Regions from separate parts of the Agrobacterium tumefaciens genome, predicted to be linked through region 2. Evidence: predicted binding sites of a transcription regulator. Region 2 holds the regulator's gene; each other region holds the start of a gene.
What was found. The regulator PhoB, encoded in region 2, activates phosphate uptake and scavenging genes when phosphate is short. The targets are predictions, from matches to a motif close to TGTCATNNANCTGTCAT.

Region 1: the regulator PhoB is predicted to act here: its motif matches at 1,590-1,606, upstream of CFBP6623_RS09605 (DUF3419 family protein).
Region 3: the regulator PhoB is predicted to act here: its motif matches at 3,366-3,382, upstream of CFBP6623_RS04875 (esterase-like activity of phytase family protein).

What each region holds. Positions count from the first base shown of each region.
Region 1 is NZ_CP039903.1:1,903,156-1,910,130, forward strand. Features, by position in the region: gene CFBP6623_RS09595 (LysE family translocator) at 1-132, shown strand, start outside; gene CFBP6623_RS09600 (transglycosylase SLT domain-containing protein) at 258-1,343, shown strand; gene CFBP6623_RS09605 (DUF3419 family protein) at 1,650-2,900, shown strand; gene CFBP6623_RS09610 (class I SAM-dependent methyltransferase) at 2,897-3,613, shown strand; gene CFBP6623_RS09615 (glycoside hydrolase family 25 protein) at 3,867-4,646, shown strand; gene CFBP6623_RS09620 (lytic murein transglycosylase) at 4,770-5,996, shown strand; gene metF (methylenetetrahydrofolate reductase [NAD(P)H]) at 6,460-6,975, opposite strand, start outside.
Region 2 is NZ_CP039903.1:107,848-114,822, forward strand. Features, by position in the region: gene pstC (phosphate ABC transporter permease subunit PstC) at 1-569, shown strand, start outside; gene pstA (phosphate ABC transporter permease PstA) at 566-1,888, shown strand; gene pstB (phosphate ABC transporter ATP-binding protein PstB) at 1,903-2,718, shown strand; gene phoU (phosphate signaling complex protein PhoU) at 2,817-3,542, shown strand; gene phoB (phosphate regulon transcriptional regulator PhoB) at 3,573-4,256, shown strand; gene CFBP6623_RS00565 (GcrA family cell cycle regulator) at 4,644-5,177, opposite strand; gene CFBP6623_RS00575 (aspartate aminotransferase family protein) at 5,608-6,807, shown strand; gene argF (ornithine carbamoyltransferase) at 6,863-6,975, shown strand, end outside.
Region 3 is NZ_CP039903.1:962,741-969,715, forward strand. Features, by position in the region: gene lon (endopeptidase La) at 101-2,518, shown strand; gene hupB (DNA-binding protein HupB) at 2,806-3,081, shown strand; gene CFBP6623_RS04875 (esterase-like activity of phytase family protein) at 3,433-5,631, shown strand; gene CFBP6623_RS26690 (hypothetical protein) at 5,821-5,958, opposite strand; tRNA gene CFBP6623_RS04880 (tRNA-Val) at 6,279-6,354, opposite strand; gene CFBP6623_RS26695 (hypothetical protein) at 6,575-6,712, shown strand; tRNA gene CFBP6623_RS04885 (tRNA-Asp) at 6,801-6,877, shown strand; tRNA gene CFBP6623_RS04890 (tRNA-Asp) at 6,920-6,975, shown strand, end outside.

The DNA.
Region 1 (6,975 bases), 1.3 Mb from region 2:
GCGCTGTTTGCCGGCTCAACGCTGGCGCTGGTGCGCCGCATGTCGGGCGAGAAGAAAATCCGGCCAAAATACCGCACCCACTTCATTTCCGGCCGCGCCGTCAGCGCCGGTTACAGGCGCATCGCAGCCTGAAAAACCGGGATGCCACGTCCCGGCTTGCCGCTATCCTTACAATAGGTTAATGAAGGCTCGACGGGACACTGCCTGCTTCGCTTGACGCGGGGGTATCGAGAGACAGGCATAACGAAGGCGGCAACATGCGAAATTCGGGCAAATTCCGCGGAAGAAGTGCACTTCTTCTGTCTTCCACCGTGGGTCTGGCATTGGCATTAAGCGGCTGTACCAGCGTCGAATATACCGCGAAGGAAGGTCCGAACGGCCCGAAAATCGCAACAGTCAACCCCGCAACGGCACCCGCCGCCCAAGCATCGACACAGACGGCAGCAGCCGAAACGGTACCCGGCATAACTTCCGCCGCACCGGCGACCCAGACTGCTGATGCGGCAACCTCTTCCCAGCCTGCAGCACTTCCCACCGCAGTCGCCGTCAAGGGCGGACGCGTGGCCCTGCCGCCGGCCTCTGAAATCGCAGCGGCAGCCGCCATTAGCGCGCAGATGCAACCGCAGCAGAATGAAGTCGCTCAGGCGACGGTGATGACATCAGCGCCGACCACGGTCGCGGCCCTCGCTCCGACAGGCGTCACTCCGGCAGCAGCCGCGATTGCTACCGCTGGCTCAGCGGCACAGCCGGCCATTCACAACGCCGCAGCCGATCTGCCGCAGGTCGTTGCCGTAAAGGGCAGCTTCCCGCCCGCACCGCCGCCGCCCGGTTCGCCTTCCATTGGCACTGAACTAACGGCGGAACGAAAGGTCATTCCGTTGCCGAAGCCGGACAGCACGGTTCTTGCCTACGCCTCTGGCCCCACCAACGCCGCCCTTGCCGCCATCCGACAGAACGAAGCGATGACGACGCCGCTCAAGGCAGCGCCAGCCGGACGCGAGAAGCTGAGCGGACTGATTTCCAAATATGCCGTCATGTATAATGTGCCGGAAGATCTGGTTCACCGCGTTGTGCAGCGTGAAAGCATGTACAATCCCGGCGCCTATAACAGCGGCAACTTCGGCCTGATGCAGATCAGGCACGCCACGGCCCGCTCCATGGGCTTCGATGGCCCTGCCTCCGGTCTGTTCGATGCCGAAACCAACCTCAAATACGCCGTCAAATATCTGAGCGGCGCATGGGTGGTGGCCGACAACAACCGCGACAACGCGGTCCGTCTTTATGCCCGCGGTTATTATTACGATGCCAAGCGCAAGGGCATGCTGCACGTTCTGCGGAAGTAATAGCCTCCGGCTCGGTTGGAAACGCCGTGTAACCCTACGGCTTCTCTGAAGATATGACGCAAACCTATCCTCCGTCATGCTCGGGCCTGTCCCGAGCATCTGCAACCGTCTGATTTTGTCATGGTGATTGGATCCTCGGGACAAGCCCGAGGATGACGCCGCCCGTGATGACTGCCTTATCGATAATCTCAGGCGTAGGCAGGTTTCCCACCGTCTTTCTGATTCGTTGCTTTCACCCACAGCCCCTGTCATCAAACTGTAGCGTCACGGCTGTAGACGCCTCTCAATCGACTGAGAGGTGAACATATGACGAGTGCGGCACCCAAGACCGGCTTCAGCAAAAACACGAAACTGAAGTCCGCATTGCTACAGCACAAGGCACTCTCGAAAAGCGGCCTTTCAGAAAGGTTCTTCGGAGTTCTTTTTTCCGGTCTCGTTTATCCGCAAATCTGGGAAGACCCGGAAATCGACATGGAAGCGATGGAGCTTGGCGAAGGCCACCGGGTCGTCACCATCGGTTCGGGCGGCTGCAACATGCTGGCCTATCTCTCCCGCAACCCTGCCAGCATCGATGTGGTGGATTTGAACCCGCATCACATTGCCCTCAACAAGCTGAAGCTCGCCGCCTTCCGCCACCTGCCCGCCCATCAGGACGTCGTGCGTCACTTCGGCCGCGCCAATACGCGCAGCAACAGTCATGGTTATGACCGTTTCATCGCCGACCATCTCGACGATACGACCAAGGCCTACTGGTCGAAGCGTACCCTCTCCGGCCGCCGCCGCATTTCGGTGTTCGACCGGAACATCTATCGCACCGGCCTGCTTGGCCGTTTCATCGGCGCCGGCCATTTGATGGCGCGCCTGCACGGCGTGAAACTCACCGAAATGGCCAAGACCCGCACGCTGGACGAACAACGCCAGTTTTTCGACAGCAAGGTCGCCCCCCTGTTCGACAAGCCGGTGGTGCGCTGGCTGACGAAGCGCAAAAGCTCTCTGTTCGGCCTCGGTATTCCGCCCCGTCAATATGACGAGCTGGCGAGCCTTTCCTCTAACGGCACGGTTGCCGCCGTGCTCAAGGAACGGCTGGAAAAGCTTGCCTGCAACTTCCCGCTCAGCGACAATTATTTCGCCTGGCAGGCCTTTGCGCGCCGTTATCCCGAGCCACATGAAGGCGCCCTGCCCGCCTATTTGAAGCCGGAATATTACGAGACGATCCGTAATAATACGGCCCGCGTCGCCGTGCACCACGCCACCTATACCGAGCTTCTTTCCAAAAAGCCGGCAAGCGGCGTTGATCGCTACATTCTCCTCGACGCGCAGGATTGGATGACGGACGGGCAACTCAACGAATTGTGGTCGCAGATCAGTCGCACAGCCGCTCCCGGCGCACGCGTCATCTTCCGCACCGCCGCCGAAAAAAGCGTTATCGAAGGCAGGCTCTCCACCGACATTCGCAACCAGTGGGTCTATCTCGAAGAGCGTTCGCAAGAGCTGAACGCCATGGATCGATCGGCCATTTATGGCGGTTTCCATATCTACCAGAGGGCTATGGCATGAAAACCATTGGCGAGAATGTGGGTCTTGCAGACAGCGCGCATGCGGGCCTGATGGACCGCATGTATCGCCACCAGCGGCATATCTACGATATCACCCGCAAATATTACCTTCTGGGCCGCGACAGGACCATTTCCGGCCTCGATGTGCCCGATGGCGGCACGCTGCTGGAAGTTGGCTGTGGCACGGGCCGTAACCTGCTTTTGGCCAGCCGGAAGTTTCCGCAGGCAAAACTCTTCGGCCTCGATATCTCATCTGAAATGCTGCTGACCGCGTCGGAAAATTTCGCCGGTAAGGCGGAGCGCCCCATTCTGCGCGTGGCCGATGCCACTGCCTTTCGCGCCGCTGAATTCGGCCAACCCGACGGTTTCGACCGCGTCATGATCCCCTACGCGCTGTCGATGATACCGGAATGGGAAAAGGCGATCGAACAGGCGCTCACGGCGCTCAAACCGGGCGGCTCCCTGCATATTGTCGATTTTGGCCAGCAGGAACAATTACCGAAGTGGTTCCGCACCCTTCTGCAGGCGTGGCTTACCCGTTTCCACGTGACGCCGCGCGCCAATCTTCGTTATGTTCTGGCCAATATGGCTGGCCGCTTTGACGGTAATCTAGAATTCGAAGAGATCGCCCGCGGTTACGCGTGGCGGGCCGTCATCACGCTACCGGTCGCCGAAGTGCAGCCAAAAATCAGCCGGATGCTGGCGGACGCCTGATTCTCGAAAAATATTCCGGCGCCTCCGCAGGAACAGGGGTGCGCTGCCAACGCGCGGCGTACCACTTGCGAATCCTTGCCGTTATTCCCGCCGCCACGCCACAAATCGCTTCAAATCCAGCGACTTGCGATGTCGAAAAGGGCCATTGTCCCTTGCCATATCAATTTGTTTACCATGTTATGGGTAAATCGGGAGATGCGCCGCGCCATGTTGCGGCTGCGGGATGGGCAACAACACTTTCATCAGGGTTCCAATGCGGCTGCGTTTTTCGGCACTATTGTCGGCTTTGCTCTTGATCGGCGGCTGCACGTCCACGAGTTACGACCTGCTTGAAACCGCATCCGTTTCCAAGCCGAAATTCGCCGATACCGACCCACAGGATTTCGGCATGAACAACCCGCATCGCCACGAGGTGCACGGTATCGACGTGTCCAAATGGAATGGTGATGTCGACTGGCAGACCGTGCGCAAGTCAGGTGTGTCCTTCGTCTTCATCAAGGCGACGGAAGGATCGGACCGCATCGATCCGAAATTCGGCGACCATTGGCGCAGCGCCGCAGCGGCGGATATCCTCCACGCGCCCTATCACTTCTATTATTTCTGCTCGACGGCCGATGCTCAGGCCGACTGGTTCATTCGCAACGTGCCGAAGGAAGCCGTCACCCTGCCGCCCGTTCTCGACGTCGAATGGAACCCCGCCTCCCCCACCTGCAAGACAAGGCCCGCCCCCGGCATCGTCCGCGCCGAGATGCAGCGTTTCATGGATCGCCTCGAAGCCCATTACGGCAAGCGCCCGATCATCTACACCTCTGTTGATTTCCACCGCGACAATCTCGTTGGCCAGTTCAAGAATTACCATTTCTGGGTGCGCTCCGTCGCAGCCCATCCGGCCAAAATCTACGAAGAACGCCAATGGGCCTTCTGGCAATATACGGCAACCGGCGTTGTGCCCGGCGTAAACGGCCCGACCGATATCAATGTTTTTGCCGGCAGTGAGAAAAACTGGCGGAAATGGGTCGCCTCCGCCAAATAAACACGGCCAAGAAGCAACACATTCGAAAAAACCGCGTTCTCACCTGTCGTCTGGCTGCGAGACCCGTTTTTTTGTCGCAAACATATGGGTAAAGCGGGCCTACAACCCATTGAGGAAATTCCCATGTCTACCTTCCGGTCGCGCAGCATCATTTTTGCCGCCGCTTTGTCGCTTCTTTCCACTGGCTCCGCCCTTGCCACGCCGCCCGTTGCCTCGCCTGACGATCCCAAACAGGTCGCCTGCGGCGGTGATCTCGGCGCATTTCTCGAGGGCGTGAAAGCCGATGCGCTGGCCAAGGGCATTCCGGCCGACGCGATCCAGAAGGCGCTTGCCGGCGCGCAGATCGACCCGAAAGTGCTTTCGCGTGACCGTGCACAGGGCGTCTTCCGCCAGACCTTCCTGGAATTCTCCCAGCGCACCGTCAGCCAGGCCCGTCTCGATATCGGCCGCAGGAAGCTGCAGGAACTCTCCTCCACCTTCGCTCGCGCCGAAAGTGAATACGGCGTACCGGCTGGCGTCATCGCCGCGTTCTGGGCCATGGAAACCGACTTCGGTGCCGTTCAGGGTGATTTCAACACCCGCAATGCACTGGTGACCCTCTCGCATGATTGCCGCCGCCCGGAGCTTTTCCGTCCGCAGCTGCTGGCGCTCATTGAAATGGTCCAGCATGGCGATCTCGACCCCGCCGCCAATACCGGCGCATGGGCCGGTGAAATCGGCCAGGTGCAGATGCTGCCCAAGGACATCATCGCTTTCGGTGTTGATGGTGACGGCAACGGCCACATCAACGTCAAGGATAGCGCCCCGGATGCCATCCTGACCGCTGCAAAATTCATCCAGCATCTCGGCTTCAAGAAGGGCGAGCCGTGGATTCAGGAAGTCTCCCTGCCGGAAAACCTGCCATGGGAAAAATCCGGCCTCGGCGGTCCGCTCACCGCCGGTGAATGGTTCGCGCTTGGCGTGACGCCGCGTGACGGCAACAAAAACTTCGCTTCCCTGCCCGCAGCCCTCATCATGCCGCAGGGCCGCAAGGGTCCGACCTTCATCACCTATCCGAATTTCAACATCTATCTGGAATGGAACCAGTCGTTCATCTACACGACTTCGGCCGCCTATTTCGCCACCCGCCTGATGGGTTCGCCCGTCTACAATAAGGGCAATCCCGAGCCGGGCTTTGATGACGCGACGATGAAGCAACTTCAGACCAAGCTTGAGGCGCGCGGACACAATGTCGGCAAGGTCGATGGCATCCTGGGTTCCGGCACCCGTGTCGCCATCCAGAAGGAACAGCAGCGCCTCGGCATGCCCGCGGATGGCTGGCCGTCGGCGGCTCTTCTGCAGGCGCTTTAAGCAATCTTAACGGCGCCATCAGGCCTTTAATCTGTCCGCCGGAATCAAGGCGAAATCGTTAATCTCGACCAGATGACTGGGGATAACACCCCGGTCATTTACTTTTTTTAAACATATGAAGCACTGCGTGAAAGAGAAATAATCTTTTATTTTCAGATAATTACAGAATCTTCTTTTTTATGCCGCCTCAAAGCGTGCTGCACTGCATCACAGAAACCGCTTTTCAACTGCCACAAAACGGTCATATTATCGAACCTGTCAACAACAGGAGGCACCCATGGGACTTACAAAATCTCTCAATGCCTTGGCAGTCGGTTTGGCGTTTTTGTTCGTAGCGATGATGCTTTTCATCTGACGAGACGTGAAGACCAAACGCAGATAAGAACCGTAGATGACACGAATTTAAAAAGCGCAGATCCTTTCGGGTCTGCGCTTTTTTCATGTCGAAAATAGAGTTTTTAAATCAGGCCGCGCTGCGGCGCAGGCGTTCCAGCCCGAGATTTTCAAGCACCGCATTGACTAGCGGCGCGCGGTTCATGGTGTAGAGGTGGAACTCGTTCACGCCGCGCCGCTGCAGATCGGCGATCTGCTCTGCGGCAACCTCGGCGGCCACGCGGGCGCGCCCTTCGAGGTCATCATCATAACCTTCGAAACGCTCATCCAGAAAACCGGGAACGCTGGTGCCGCAGCGGCCGGCGAAACGCTTCAGCTGGGTCAGGTTCTGGATCGGCATGATGCCCGGCACCACCGGAATGGTGATGCCCGCCGCCGTCACCCGCTCCATATAACGCTCGAACACATCATTATCGAAGAAGAACTGCGTCAGCGCACGGGTGGCGCCATTGTCCGCCTTGCGCTTCAGCATGTCGATGTCGACCGCCTCGCTTGCGCTTTCCGGATGTTTTTCCGGATAGGCCGAAACGGAAACCTCGAAATCGCCGATCTCGCGAAGGCCCTTCACCAGGGCGGCGGCGTTTTC
Region 2 (6,975 bases):
CCACGATCGTCTATGGCTTCTTCGCGCTGACGACGGTGGGTCCTTTCCTGCGAGACATTTCCACGCAGATCAGCGGTCTCACAACCGGAAACTATGCCAATTTCATCCAGGCGCAGAGCGTCATTACCGCCGGCTTTGTGATGGGAATCATGCTCATTCCCTATGTCTCGTCACTGTCGGACGATATCATCACCGCTGTGCCGCGTTCGTTGCGCGACGGTTCTCTCGGTCTTGGTGCCACGCGCTCTGAAACCATCAAGAAGGTCATCGTTCCTGCCGCTCTTCCCGGCATCGTCGGCGCCGTGCTGATGACGGCGTCGCGTGCGATCGGCGAAACGATGATTGTGGTTCTCGCCGCCGGTGTTGCGGCCCGCCTGCAGATCAACCCGTTCGAACCGATGACCACGGTGACGGTCAAGATCGTCAGCCAGCTGACCGGCGACCTTGAATTCACCTCGCCGCAGACGCTTGTCGCCTTCGCGCTGGGCATCACGCTTTTCGCCATCACGCTTTGCCTGAATATCTACGCGCTTTACATCGTGCGCAAATACCGGGAGCAATATGAATGACCGACATCGTTTCTCCCACAGCCGGTGCTGCCGCCGGAAACAGCGCCACGCGCCGTGATATCGGCATCAAGCGCCGCTATGCCGCCGAACGCCGCTTCCGCGCCTATGGAATGGCAGCGATTTCCTTCGGCCTCATCTTCCTCTTCCTGCTGCTCTGGTCGGTCGTTTCCAAGGGTTACACCGCCTTCCAGCAGACGATGATCACGGTCCCGGTCGAGTTTTCCGAACTGATCATCGATCCGAAGAATGAGCGGGCCGCAAACCCCGCAAAGCTGATGACGGCCAATTATCCCGTTCTCGCCCGAGATGCGGTTGCCAAGGTTCTCGGCGTCGCGCCGACGGACCGCGCCGGTCTGCGCGCCGTCAACGTCATGATCTCCGACAGCGTCCGCACCCAGCTGCGCGACATCGTCGTCGCCGATCCTGCCGTCATCGGCACCACACGCAACGTCACGCTTCTCGCATCGGGCGATGTGGATAGTGCCTTCAAGGGCCAGGTCGATCTGACGGTGGATGAAGCCAACCGCCGTATCTCGAACCAGCAGCTCGGCTGGATGAATCAGCTCGCCGAAGGCGGCCAGCTCGGCAAACATTTCAACACCGGCATCTTCGTTAACGGCAATTCGAGCCGTCCGGAAGCGGCAGGTGTCGGTGTGGCGCTGATCGGTTCCTTCTATATGATGATGATCGTGCTGGTTCTGTCGCTGCCAATCGGTGTCGCAGCCTCCATCTATCTCGAGGAATTTGCTCCGAAGAACCGTTTGACGGATCTTATCGAGGTGAACATCAACAATCTCGCGGCTGTTCCCTCGATCGTTTACGGTCTGCTTGGCCTTTCCGTCTTCATCAACTTCATGGGCTTTCCGCGCTCGGCCTCTCTGGTCGGCGGCCTCGTCCTGACACTGATGACACTGCCGACGATCATCATTGCCACACGCGCCGCATTGAAGGCCGTGCCGCCGTCGATCCGTGCCGCAGCACTTGGTCTCGGCGCTTCGAAGATGCAGACGATCTTCCATCACGTTCTGCCGCTCGCCATGCCCGGCATTCTCACCGGCACCATCATCGGCCTTGCCCATGCGCTGGGTGAAACGGCGCCGCTGCTCTTGATCGGCATGGTGGCATTCGTTGCAAATTATCCGACAACGCCGATGGATCCGTCCACGGCTCTGCCGGTGCAGATTTACATGTGGGCGAACGAAGCGGAACGTGCCTTTGTCGAAAGGACATCCGGCGCTATCATCATCCTGCTTTTGTTCCTCATCGTCATGAATGTTGGCGCAATCCTGTTGCGTCGCCGCTTCGAACGGCGCTGGTAGAGGGAGATTGAGCAATGAACATGTTGTCGGAAGCAGCAGTTGAAAAGGCGCTGGACAAGAAAATGAATGAAGTTTCGTACAAGATGATCGGCAAGGACGTTTCGGTTTTTTACGGCGAAAAGCGTGCGCTTTACGACGTGAACCTCAATGTCCGCGAAAACACGGTCACTGCGCTCATCGGTCCGTCCGGTTGCGGTAAATCCACATTCCTGCGTACCTTGAATCGCATGAACGATACGATCGATGGCTGCCGGGTTACCGGCAAGATCACCCTCGACAGCGACGATATCTACGATCAGGCGATCGATGTCGTGGAATTGCGCGCCCGCGTCGGCATGGTGTTCCAGAAGCCGAACCCCTTCCCGAAGACGATTTACGAGAACATCTCCTACGGTCCGCGCATCCACGGTCTTGCCCGTAACAAGGCGGATATGGACCAGATCGTTGAACAGAGCCTGCAGAGGGCCGGCCTGTGGAACGAAGTGAAAGACCGCCTGCAGGAATCCGGTACCGGCCTTTCCGGTGGTCAGCAGCAGCGTCTGTGCATTGCGCGCGCGGTTGCCGTCAGCCCGGAAGTGATCCTGATGGATGAACCCTGCTCGGCGCTCGATCCGATCGCAACCGCCAAGGTCGAGGAACTGATCCACGAACTGCGCGCCAACTTTACGATCGTCATCGTCACGCACTCCATGCAGCAGGCAGCGCGTGTTTCCCAGCGTACGGCCATGTTCCATCTTGGTCATCTTGTCGAAGAAAACGAAACGGACAAGATGTTCACCAATCCGGACGACCAGCGTACGCAGGATTACATCATGGGCCGCTTCGGCTGATTTCCGGCCGGCGCTTTATCGAAACCGAACAAGACTGGTGCCTTTGCCGTGCCCCGTTGGCGTGCACGTGCATGAAGGCCAAGCCGGAGGATTAGACCATGACACAGACAACGACCCATTCGCATATTCTGTCCGCTTATGACGAGGAATTGAAGTTCCTGACGCGCCGCATCGCCGAAATGGGCGGTCTGGCCGAGCAGATGTGCGCCGACGCCGTGCGCGCATTGGTCAATTCCGACGCTGCGCTTGCGCAGAAGGTCATTTCCGACGACGCGATCCTCGACCATTCCGAGCGCGAGATCGGCGACAAGGCCATCGTCACCATCGCCAGACGGCAGCCTGTCGCGGCCGATCTTCGCGAAATCATCGGCACGCTGCGTATTGCCGGCGATCTCGAGCGCGTTGGCGATCTCGGCAAGAACACTGCCAAGCGCGTTATCGCGGTTGCCGGCACCGGCGTGCCGCGCAAGCTCGCCCGCGGTCTCGAACATCTGTCGGAACTGGCGCTGGTGCAGCTCAAGGAAGTACTCGACGTCTATTCCACGCGTTCTGCCGAGAAAGCCAACGCCATTCGTGAACGGGACGAAGAAATCGACGCCATGTACACGTCGCTCTTCCGTGAGCTTCTGACCTACATGATGGAAGATCCGCGCAACATCACCACCTGCACACATCTTCTGTTCTGCGCCAAGAACATCGAGCGTATCGGCGATCATGCGACGAATATCGCTGAGACAATCTATTACATGGCCACCGGCAGCCAGCCGGAGGGTGAGCGTCCGAAGGACGATAGTTCCAACACACTCGGTTCGGTGACCGAATAACAGACAGGCAGAAGCTTGCGGAGTTAGTATATGGTGCCCAAGATTGCAGTTGTGGAAGACGAGGAAGCGTTGAGCGTCCTGCTTCGTTACAATCTCGAGGCTGAGGGATACGACGTCGACACGATACCCCGTGGCGACGAGGCGGAAATCAGGCTGCAGGAACGTATTCCGGATCTTCTTATCCTGGACTGGATGTTGCCCGGTGTTTCCGGCATCGAACTGTGCCGGCGCTTGAGAATGCGGCCCGAAACCGAACGCCTGCCCATCATCATGCTGACAGCGCGCGGTGAAGAAAGCGAGCGGGTGCGCGGTCTTGCCACCGGCGCCGACGATTATGTCGTCAAGCCGTTCTCGACGCCGGAACTCATGGCCCGCGTCAAGGCCATGCTACGCCGGGCCCGCCCCGAGGTTCTTTCATCGGTGCTGAAATGCGGCGATATCGAACTCGATCGCGAAACCCACCGCGTTCACCGCAAGAGCCGCGAAGTGCGCCTCGGACCGACGGAATTTCGCCTGCTGGAATTCCTGATGACATCTCCGGGCCGGGTGTTCTCCCGCTCGCAGTTGCTGGACGGCGTCTGGGGTCACGATATCTACGTGGATGAGCGCACCGTTGACGTTCACGTAGGACGCCTGCGCAAGGCGCTCAATTTTTCGCACATGCAGGATGTCATCCGCACCGTTCGCGGTGCTGGATATTCGATGGAAGCCTGAGCTAAGCCGAACAGCAGCTTCAATCAGCACAACATCTGACCAAAATCAAAAGGCCCGACACCATTCCGGTTTCGGGCCTTTCGGTTTTGAACCTTTCCCAAACACGGCACCTTGACCTTTTGAATGGACAATCGGCGGCCTGTTCGCATGCGGATTGTGGGCTAGAGTATTTCCAGTAAAGCGGTTCTACGTCCGGAAAATGCGTAAAACAAAGAGATAGGGCACGTCCAAAGTTGCCGTTTAAACCGCACGTGCCTGGACCGGGCGGCGTGGAGGAAAGGCCGAACATGCCACCGGCGATTGTTTTCCGGAACCGGCCTGAATTTGTCATAAAAAAACGGGCCCGAAGGCCCGTAGTTTTTGAGTGCTGAATGCGTGCCGCAACACTCAAGCCTTACGGCGCTCACTGACCGGCTGGTAGGCGAGCTTCGCATGGAACTTGCAATAGGGTGAGGATTCCAGCGCTTCGCAACCGCAGAAGTGGAAATCGTCTTTCAAGGGATCACCGACCGGCCACTTGCAGGTGCGCTCGGTCAGTTCCGTCAGCGTCAAGCGACGGGAAATCGGCGTCACTACATTTCTGGAAGGAACGTAATCGAGAACCTGCGCGGTTTCGATATCGATCTCTTCATGAAGAGCCGTTGCTGCGTTCGAACGGCTCATGGTTCGGGCCGGTGCCGCGCTGACGCGTGCCGTGAAATTTGTCGCGCGCGGGGCAGGGGCCGCGGTGCGCTTGGGCGCGGAGCGTGCAGAAGTCACCGGTCCGCCGGCCTTGACGCGTCCCGGCAGATTGAGGCGGTGGACCTTGCCGATCACGGCATTACGGCTTACACCGCCCAGCTGCGCTGCTATCTGGCTGGCGCTCAGTCCTTCGGCCCACAATTTCTTGAGTTTCTCGACCCGCTCGTCTGTCCAGTTCATGCCGCTTCTCCGCTTGTCGCGTATCTTTCGGCAGAATCCCTCTCCGTCTCGCGGGCGCGCCGCGAGCGTGGTTTCTGCCGGATTTTAGGTGACTAGTTCCGCCGCAATGCAGTCTAGTAATTAGCGATTAACCTAGTGCCAGCCCGACTCCGTGGCAAGAGTCGCGGGAATCATCTGGAATCGATTTTCCGGTTTTCCCCAACTTGCTGGCGAGTTGAGTCTGAAAGGCAACACCTTGGGCCTCTTTCGGTGGCGCCTACTAGTGCTTGAGAAGCCCGGGAAACGCGGACTTTTGTTGACATCGGCAAACGAAGTGACAATAGTGCCCCTGCCGCCGCGAGGCGGCATTTTTGATTTTCAGGCGAGGGATAACCTCGCGAGCCTATTGACAACCTTATGACAGCGCATCCGCGCAAGGAGTGATACAGCCATGGCCGAAGCCGCCGCGCCATTGTTCGATACGTTTGCAAGAGCCCCGCTGCGCTTCGAGCGCGGTGAAGGCGTCTGGCTGTTCACGGAGAGCGGCGAACGATATCTGGATTTTGCAGCCGGTGTTGCGGTTAACTCGCTGGGCCACGCCCATCCGCACCTCGTGGAAGCAATCAAGGCGCAGGCCGAGAAGGTCTGGCACGTCTCGAACCTTTATGAAGTGCCCGGACAGGAAAAGCTCGCCAAGCGGCTGACGGAAGCAACTTTCGCGGACAAGGTGTTCTTCACCAATTCCGGTGCTGAAGCGCTGGAATGCGCCATCAAGACCACGCGCCGTTATCACTATTCAAAGGGCCACCCGGAAAAATTCCGCATCGTCACCTTCGAGGGCGCGTTCCATGGCCGCACGCTGGCAACAATCGCTGCCGGCGGCCAGCAGAAATATCTCGAGGGTTTCGGTCCCAAGGTCGAAGGTTTCGATCAGGTTCCTTTCGCTGATGTCGATGCCTTGAAGGCTGCCATCACGTCTGAGACGGCCGCGCTTTTGATCGAGCCTATCCAGGGCGAGGGCGGTATTCGTGCGCCGAGCAAGGAATTCCTGCAAATCCTGCGTGGATTGTGCGACGAGCACGGCCTTCTCCTGATTTTTGATGAAGTGCAGACGGGCGTCGGCCGCACGGGTAAGCTGTTTGCCTATGAGCAGACCGGCGTTGCGCCTGATATCATGGCGGTTGCCAAGGGTATCGGCGGCGGTTTCCCGCTTGGCGCATGCCTTGCAACAGCGGATGCCGCCTCCGGCATGACGGCCGGTGTGCATGGCACCACCTATGGCGGCAACCCCCTGGCAATGGCGGTCGGCAATGCGGTGCTGGATGTCGTTCTGGCCGACGGTTTTCTGGAAAAGGTTCGTGATGTCGCGCTGGTCTTCCGCCAGGGACTGGCATCGCTCAAGGACCGCTATCCTGATGTAATCGAGGAAATTCGTGGCGAAGGCCTGTTGATGGGCATCAAGGCGAAGGTTCCTTCGGGCGATCTGCTGCAGGCCATGCGCGCGGAGCACCTGCTCGGCGTTCCGGCAGGTGACAACGTCATCCGTCTCCTGCCGCCGCTCGTCACCACGGCGGAAGAGGCCCGCGAAGGGCTGGCGCGAGTGGAAGCGGCTGCCGCCTCCCTGACAGCGAAACAGGCGAAAATCGCCTGAAACCAATCAAGGGCGGGCCTCTTCCTGGAGGCTCGCGAGCATGGGACAGTTTGAAATGGCTTCACCAAAACATTTTCTAGACCTTTCGGCCGTTGGGTCGGAGGATTTGCGGACGATTCTTGATGATGCGCGGGCGCGCAAGATTGCCACCAAGGCCGGCACTGCGGA
Region 3 (6,975 bases), 850 kb from region 2:
TGTTTCGAAACTCCACTTTCAGTCTCGAGAAATGAATATGCCGAACGCCCCCAAGACGTTCGGCAAAGTGTCCCGAAAGGGACCATGGAAAGGAAATGATATGACGAACATCACGTCTGCGGCATCTGGCGGTACCTATCCGGTACTTCCCCTGCGCGACATTGTCGTTTTCCCGCATATGATCGTTCCCCTGTTCGTCGGGCGGGAAAAATCCATTCGTGCGCTCGAAGAGGTCATGGGTTCGGACAAGCAGATCATGCTCGTCACCCAGATCAATGCCAGCGATGACGATCCGACCCCGGATGCCATCCACAAGGTGGGCACCGTCGCCAACGTTCTCCAGCTTCTGAAGCTGCCGGACGGTACCGTGAAGGTGCTGGTGGAAGGCAAGGGCCGCGCCCAGATCGACGAATACACCGGCCGCGAGGATTTCTACGAAGCCTCCGCGACGCCGTTGCAGGAACCTGCGGAAGACCCGGTCGAGATCGAGGCGCTGTCGCGCTCCGTCGTTTCGGAATTCGAGAGCTATGTGAAGCTCAACAAGAAGATTTCGCCTGAGGTTGTCGGCGCTGCCGGTCAGATCGACGATTATTCGAAGCTTGCCGATACGGTTGCTTCGCACCTGTCGATCAAGATCACCGAAAAGCAGGAAATGCTGGAAACCGTCAGCGTGAAGCAGCGGCTTGAAAAGGCCCTCGGCTTCATGGAAGGCGAGATTTCCGTGCTTCAGGTCGAAAAGCGCATCCGCTCGCGCGTCAAGCGCCAGATGGAGAAGACCCAGCGCGAATATTATCTGAATGAACAGATGAAGGCGATCCAGAAGGAACTCGGTGACGGCGAGGATGGCCGTGACGAGATGGCCGAGCTGGAAGAGCGTATCGCCAAGACCAAGCTTTCCAAGGAGGCCAAGGAAAAGGCCGAGGCGGAAATGAAGAAGCTTCGCCAGATGAGCCCGATGTCCGCGGAAGCGACCGTCGTGCGCAACTATCTGGACTGGCTGCTGAGCCTGCCCTGGGGCAAGAAGTCGAAGGTGAAGACCGACCTCAACAGCGCGGAGACGATCCTCGATCAGGATCATTTCGGTCTGGACAAGGTCAAGGAACGCATCGTCGAATATCTGGCCGTACAGGCGCGTGCTACCAAGATTCGCGGACCCATCCTGTGCCTCGTCGGCCCTCCCGGCGTTGGCAAAACCTCGCTCGCCAAGTCGATCGCCAAGGCGACCGGCCGCGAATATGTGCGCATGGCGCTGGGCGGCGTTCGTGACGAGGCGGAAATCCGCGGTCATCGCCGCACCTATATCGGCTCCATGCCGGGCAAGATCGTTCAGTCCATGAAGAAGGCCAAGAAGGCGAACCCGCTCTTCCTGCTCGATGAAATCGACAAGATGGGCATGGATTTCCGTGGCGATCCGTCATCCGCACTGCTGGAGGTTCTCGATCCGGAACAGAACTCCACCTTCATGGACCATTACCTTGAAGTGGAATACGACCTGTCCGACGTGATGTTCGTAACCACGGCCAACACGCTGAACATTCCAGGCCCGCTGATGGACCGTATGGAAGTGATCCGCATCGCCGGTTACACGGAAGACGAAAAGCGCGAAATCGCCAAGCGTCACCTGCTGCCGAAGGCGATCAAGGAACATGCCCTGCGTCCGGAAGAGTTCTCGGTTACCGATGACGCTCTGATGATCGTCATCCAGCAGTACACCCGCGAAGCGGGCGTGCGCAGCTTCGAGCGCGAGCTGATGAAGCTGGCGCGCAAGGCTGTCACCGAGATCATCAAGGGCAAGGTCAAGTCCGTGGAAGTCACCGCCGCCAACGTTCCTGACTATCTGGGCGTTCCGCGGTTCCGCCACGGCGAGGCCGAGCGCGAGGATCAGGTCGGTGTCGTCACCGGTCTTGCCTGGACGGAAGTCGGCGGTGAGCTGCTCACCATCGAAGGCGTGATGATGCCGGGCAAGGGCCGCATGACGGTCACCGGCAACCTCAAGGAAGTGATGAAGGAATCCATTTCGGCGGCGGCCTCTTATGTCCGCTCGCGCGCCGTGGACTTCGGCATCGAACCGCCGCGTTTCGACAAGAGCGACATCCACGTCCACGTTCCGGAAGGTGCGACACCGAAGGACGGACCGTCCGCCGGTGTCGCCATGGCCACCGCCATCGTCTCCATCATGACCGGTATTCCGGTTTCGAAGGACGTGGCGATGACGGGCGAGATCACGCTTCGTGGTCGCGTATTGCCGATCGGCGGCCTTAAGGAAAAGCTGCTTGCAGCACTTCGCGGTGGCATCAAGAAGGTGCTGATCCCGGAAGAAAACGCCAAGGATCTGGCGGAGATTCCGGACAATGTGAAGAACGAGATGGAAATCATCCCGGTTTCGCGCATGGGCGAGGTGATCCAACACGCGCTGCTTCGCAAGCCGGAGCCCATCGAGTGGGACGGCAGCATCGAGACGCCGGTGATCGCCACGGTCGAAGGCGTCGACGACGCTGGTCAGACGATCGCGCATTGATACATGCATCGGTGCGGAAGCCGGAATCGGTTTTCGTAAAGAGCGGCGCATAGAATCAATGTGTTAGGTATCGGAAGACACCTGCGGTGCTTCGGCCCGTGTAAGTGATGCCAAATTGGCACGAATATGTGGAAGGCCGGCAGAAATGTCGGCCTTTTTTGTGAAAAAACCCGTAGACCCCTTGTTTTTCAGGCGATTCCAGCGCTTTTGAGTTGCTGCGCGCGGATGCGAATGTATTCTGCGCCGGCTTAATTTAGTCGTTTCAAACCATTGAAAGGGGTGGAAACATGAACAAGAACGAGCTCGTCTCTGCTGTTGCCGAAAAGGCTGGTCTCACGAAGGCAGATGCTGCTTCCGCTGTTGATGCCGTATTCGAAACCGTACAGAACGAACTGAAGAGCGGTGGCGACATCCGCCTCGCTGGCTTCGGCAGCTTCTCCGTTAGCCGCCGTGAAGCCTCCAAGGGTCGTAACCCTTCCACGGGTGCTGAAGTCGATATCCCGGCTCGCAACGTACCGAAGTTTTCCGCAGGCAAGGGCCTGAAGGACGCTGTTAACTCGTAAGGTTTCCGGAAGGCCGTGATGCCCGGCGGCGGGCATACGGTTTTTCAGGTTCACGAGGAAGCATGTTTTGACGCGCTCACACCATCAGCAGGCATGAAGAGGCCAGTCTTTCGAAAGTCTCTTTCGGACAGGCCAGTTTCTCAGCCAGTATGGTGTGGATTGAAAGTGTCGATACGTGGCTGTGTAGCTTCCATCCGGACACACGGCGTTTCGATACGCGGAATGCGCATAAACACGAAAGCCCGGCCTTCATGGCCGGGCTTTTTGATTCACCCGACAGGAAATGTCATGCCACTGTCATGTCTTTGACGCAGAAGCCATGGGGTATTTCTGGACCCAAGGGGGATTATAATGGCGTTCCGATTTTCTCATGTGGCTTTAACTGCCGCGCTGCTGACATCCGCAGCCTTCCCGGCCGCTGCCGAGCCGGTTTTCAACCGTATCGCATCTTTCCCGGTGGCGAAAAACCTGCCCGCGGACAAGGATGCCAAGTCCGTCACGTCGGCTGAAATCGTCACCGCCAGCGAAGACGGCATGACGCTGATCTATTCGGACAGCCCGCTTGGCGGCATCGGCTTCATCGACATCACCGACGCCAAGGCCCCCAAGGCCGGCGGTGCTTTGCTGCTCGAAGGCGAGCCGACCTCGGTCGCCGTTGCCGGCGTCAAGGTTCTCGCCGGCGTCAACACCTCTGAAAGCTTCGTCAAGCCATCAGGCAAGCTGGTAACGGTCGATATCGCCACCAAGAAGATCGAGGCAAGCTGTGATCTCGGTGGCCAGCCCGATTCGGTTGCCGTCTCTCCGGACAAGACCTTCGCCGCCATCGCGATCGAGAACGAGCGCGACGAAGAGGTGAACGAAGGCGCCCTGCCGCAGATGCCGGCGGGTTATCTGGTGACGGTCGCTCTGAAGAACGGCGTTGCAGACTGCGCGACACTGAAGAAGATCGACGTGACCGGTCTTGCAGAAATCGCCCCGGAAGATCCGGAGCCGGAATTCGTTTCGATCAACGCCAATGGCGAGATCGCGCTCACGCTGCAGGAAAACAACCATATCGTTATCATCGACGGCAAGACCGGCACGGTGAAGACGCATTTCTCCGCCGGCAAGGTCGATCTTGAAGGTATTGACACCAAGAGCGACGGCCAGCTGAAGTTCACCGACAAGCAGGAAGGCCGCAAGCGCGAGCCGGACGCCGTGAAGTGGCTGGACAATGACCGTCTCGTCATCGCCAATGAAGGCGACTGGCAGGGCGGTTCGCGCGGCTTCACCATCTTCGACAAGACCGGCAAGCTTCTCTATGAAGCTGGCTCTTCGCTTGAGCATGCGGTTGCGGCCATCGGCCACTATCCGGAAAAGCGCTCCAAGGCCAAGGGCATCGAGCCGGAAGGTCTGGAAGCGGCAACATTCGGCGACCAGAAATATTTCTTCGTGCTTGCCGAGCGCGCCTCTGTCGTCGCTGTCTACAAGGACACCGGCAAGGAGCCGGAACTGACCCAGCTCCTGCCTTCGGGCGTTTCGCCGGAAGGCGCAGTCGCCATCCCGTCGCGTAATCTTCTTGTCACGGCGAACGAGGTGGATCTGGTCGAAGACGGCGGCGTTCGCTCGCACGTCATGCTTTATGAGCGCGCTGAAGGCGAAGCAGCCTATCCGCAGCTGGTTTCCGCCACCGTCGACGGCGCACCGATCGGCTGGGGCGCTCTTTCCGGCCTGGTCGGCGATGCCGAGAAGCCTGGCATTCTCTATGCCGTTTCCGACTCGGTTTATGGCAACCAGCCGTCGATCTACACTATCGACGCAACGAAGAAGCCCGCCACCATCACCAGCGTCCTGCGCGTCAAGCGTGACGGTATCGCCGCCCAGAAACTCGATATCGAAGGCATCACGCTGGACGGCAAGGGCGGCTTCTGGCTGGCTTCTGAAGGCGACAGCGCCAAGCTCGTTCCGCATGCGCTCTACAACGTCAACGCCAAGGGTGAAATCAAGGCTGAGATTGCGCTGCCGAAGGAACTGCTTGCCGGCGACACCCGCTTCGGTTTCGAAGGCGTGACCATGATCGGCAAGGGCGACGACGCGACGCTGTGGATGGCCGTGCAGCGTGAATGGGGCACGGACGAGAAGGGCTTCGTCAAGCTCGTCTCCTACAACCCGAAGTCCAAGGAATGGGGCGCCGTGCGTTACCCGCTCGACAAGACCGAGGCGGGCTGGGTCGGCCTTTCTGAAATCACCGCACAGGGCGAATATGTCTATATCGTCGAGCGTGACAACCAGATCGGCGACAAGGCAAAGATCAAGAAGCTCTACCGCGTCGCGATCGCAGACCTGAAGCCGGGCAAGATCGGTGGCGAACTGCCGCTGGTGGCCAAGCAGGAAGCGCATGACTTCCTGCCCGACCTCAAGGCCCAGACCAACGGTTATGTCGTTGACAAGCTGGAAGGCTTCACCTTCGACAAGGCAGGAACGGCCTATGCCGTGACCGACAATGACGGCGTCGACGATTCGTCCGGCGAAACGCTGTTTTTCACCGTCAATCTGAAGGCGATCAACTGATCGCCGCAGATGGTGCACAAATGAGAAAAAGCCGGGCATAGCCCGGCTTTTTTTGCGGCAGAGGTAACCCGCCTGTTTGGTGCGATATCTCACAATGCAGGCTGTTAAGCTGACATTGCCGCTTCGGTATCGGTCATCGGTGATTTGTCGGGGGACATGGTGCAAAAGCCGAGGACCGGTCGCAAGGGATCATCGCCCCATGGAATTCTTGCTTTTGGGAGTATTGTCTTTTTCCGAGTCCTGCTGAACCCAGCGGAAAAAAATATAAACGGGCAGCGCAATGAGCGCGAGTGTTACAAACGCGTCGACCATGGTTTCATCCATCATTTCTACCGCTCATCATGAAACGGCTTGAAAACAATGCCTGAAATCCCTTTAAAAAGTCTGAATCTGCTTGTTTTCCGGTATGTTGCAGGGTGGAACACAGTCCAGCCGCCGCTGTCATAATATGAAGCAGCAGTGCCGATTTGGCATGGACGCAAATAGGAAAAAGCGATTCCGCCTGTCCAGAAGCTCAGCCCGGTTCCGCTAAATCGCATTGGCGAGGGTAGGGGGATGATTCTCGATGCCGGAAATTAACGGCACACAAAAGCGCGATCCGGAAAGCGCCCGTCTTAAACTGCACGAAGATTTGGTGATTTGAAGAATGGTGGGCGATGAGAGACTCGAACTCCCGACATCCTCGGTGTAAACGAGGCGCTCTACCAACTGAGCTAATCGCCCTTCGCGTGCTTCGGATCATGTCCGCCGCGTCGGTGGCCGTGATGTATTCGGATCGGAAAAAAACCGCAAGGGCTTTTGTGAAGTTTTTTTGTTTTTTTTGCCGATGGCTTTTTCCTTCTTCGGAGGTTGGTGGCGAAAAGCCGGGAACTGTGGGCTTTCCGGTGAAAAACGAATCCCCAGCTGCCTCAAGCGACATGCGGAAAACCAGCCCGAGGCGCCCATGGCTGTGGACAAGTTTTTTGTTTTCGTTGGGAAAAGCCCGCAGAACAAGGCATTTGCGCCAGCACCCGTCAAAGGCTTCTCAGTTTTTCCCGATCAAAATGCAGAAGCTTATTCTTTTGTCGTGAAACCTGCTTGACACCCCCGCACGAACGCCGTAGTTAGCCGCTCAACGAACAGCCGAGGCTGGTTCGTACGGCGGGACAAGGTCCTGTCCGTCAGGAGATGCGGGTGTAGCTCAGTTGGTTAGAGTGCCGGCCTGTCACGCCGGAGGTCGCGGGTTCGAGCCCCGTCACTCGCGCCATCCTGTTCCTCGGAAATAAACGCAGATGAATATCTGCGATGCGCGGGTGTAGCTCAGTCGGTTAGAGTGCCGGCCTGTCACGCCGGAGGTCGCGGGTT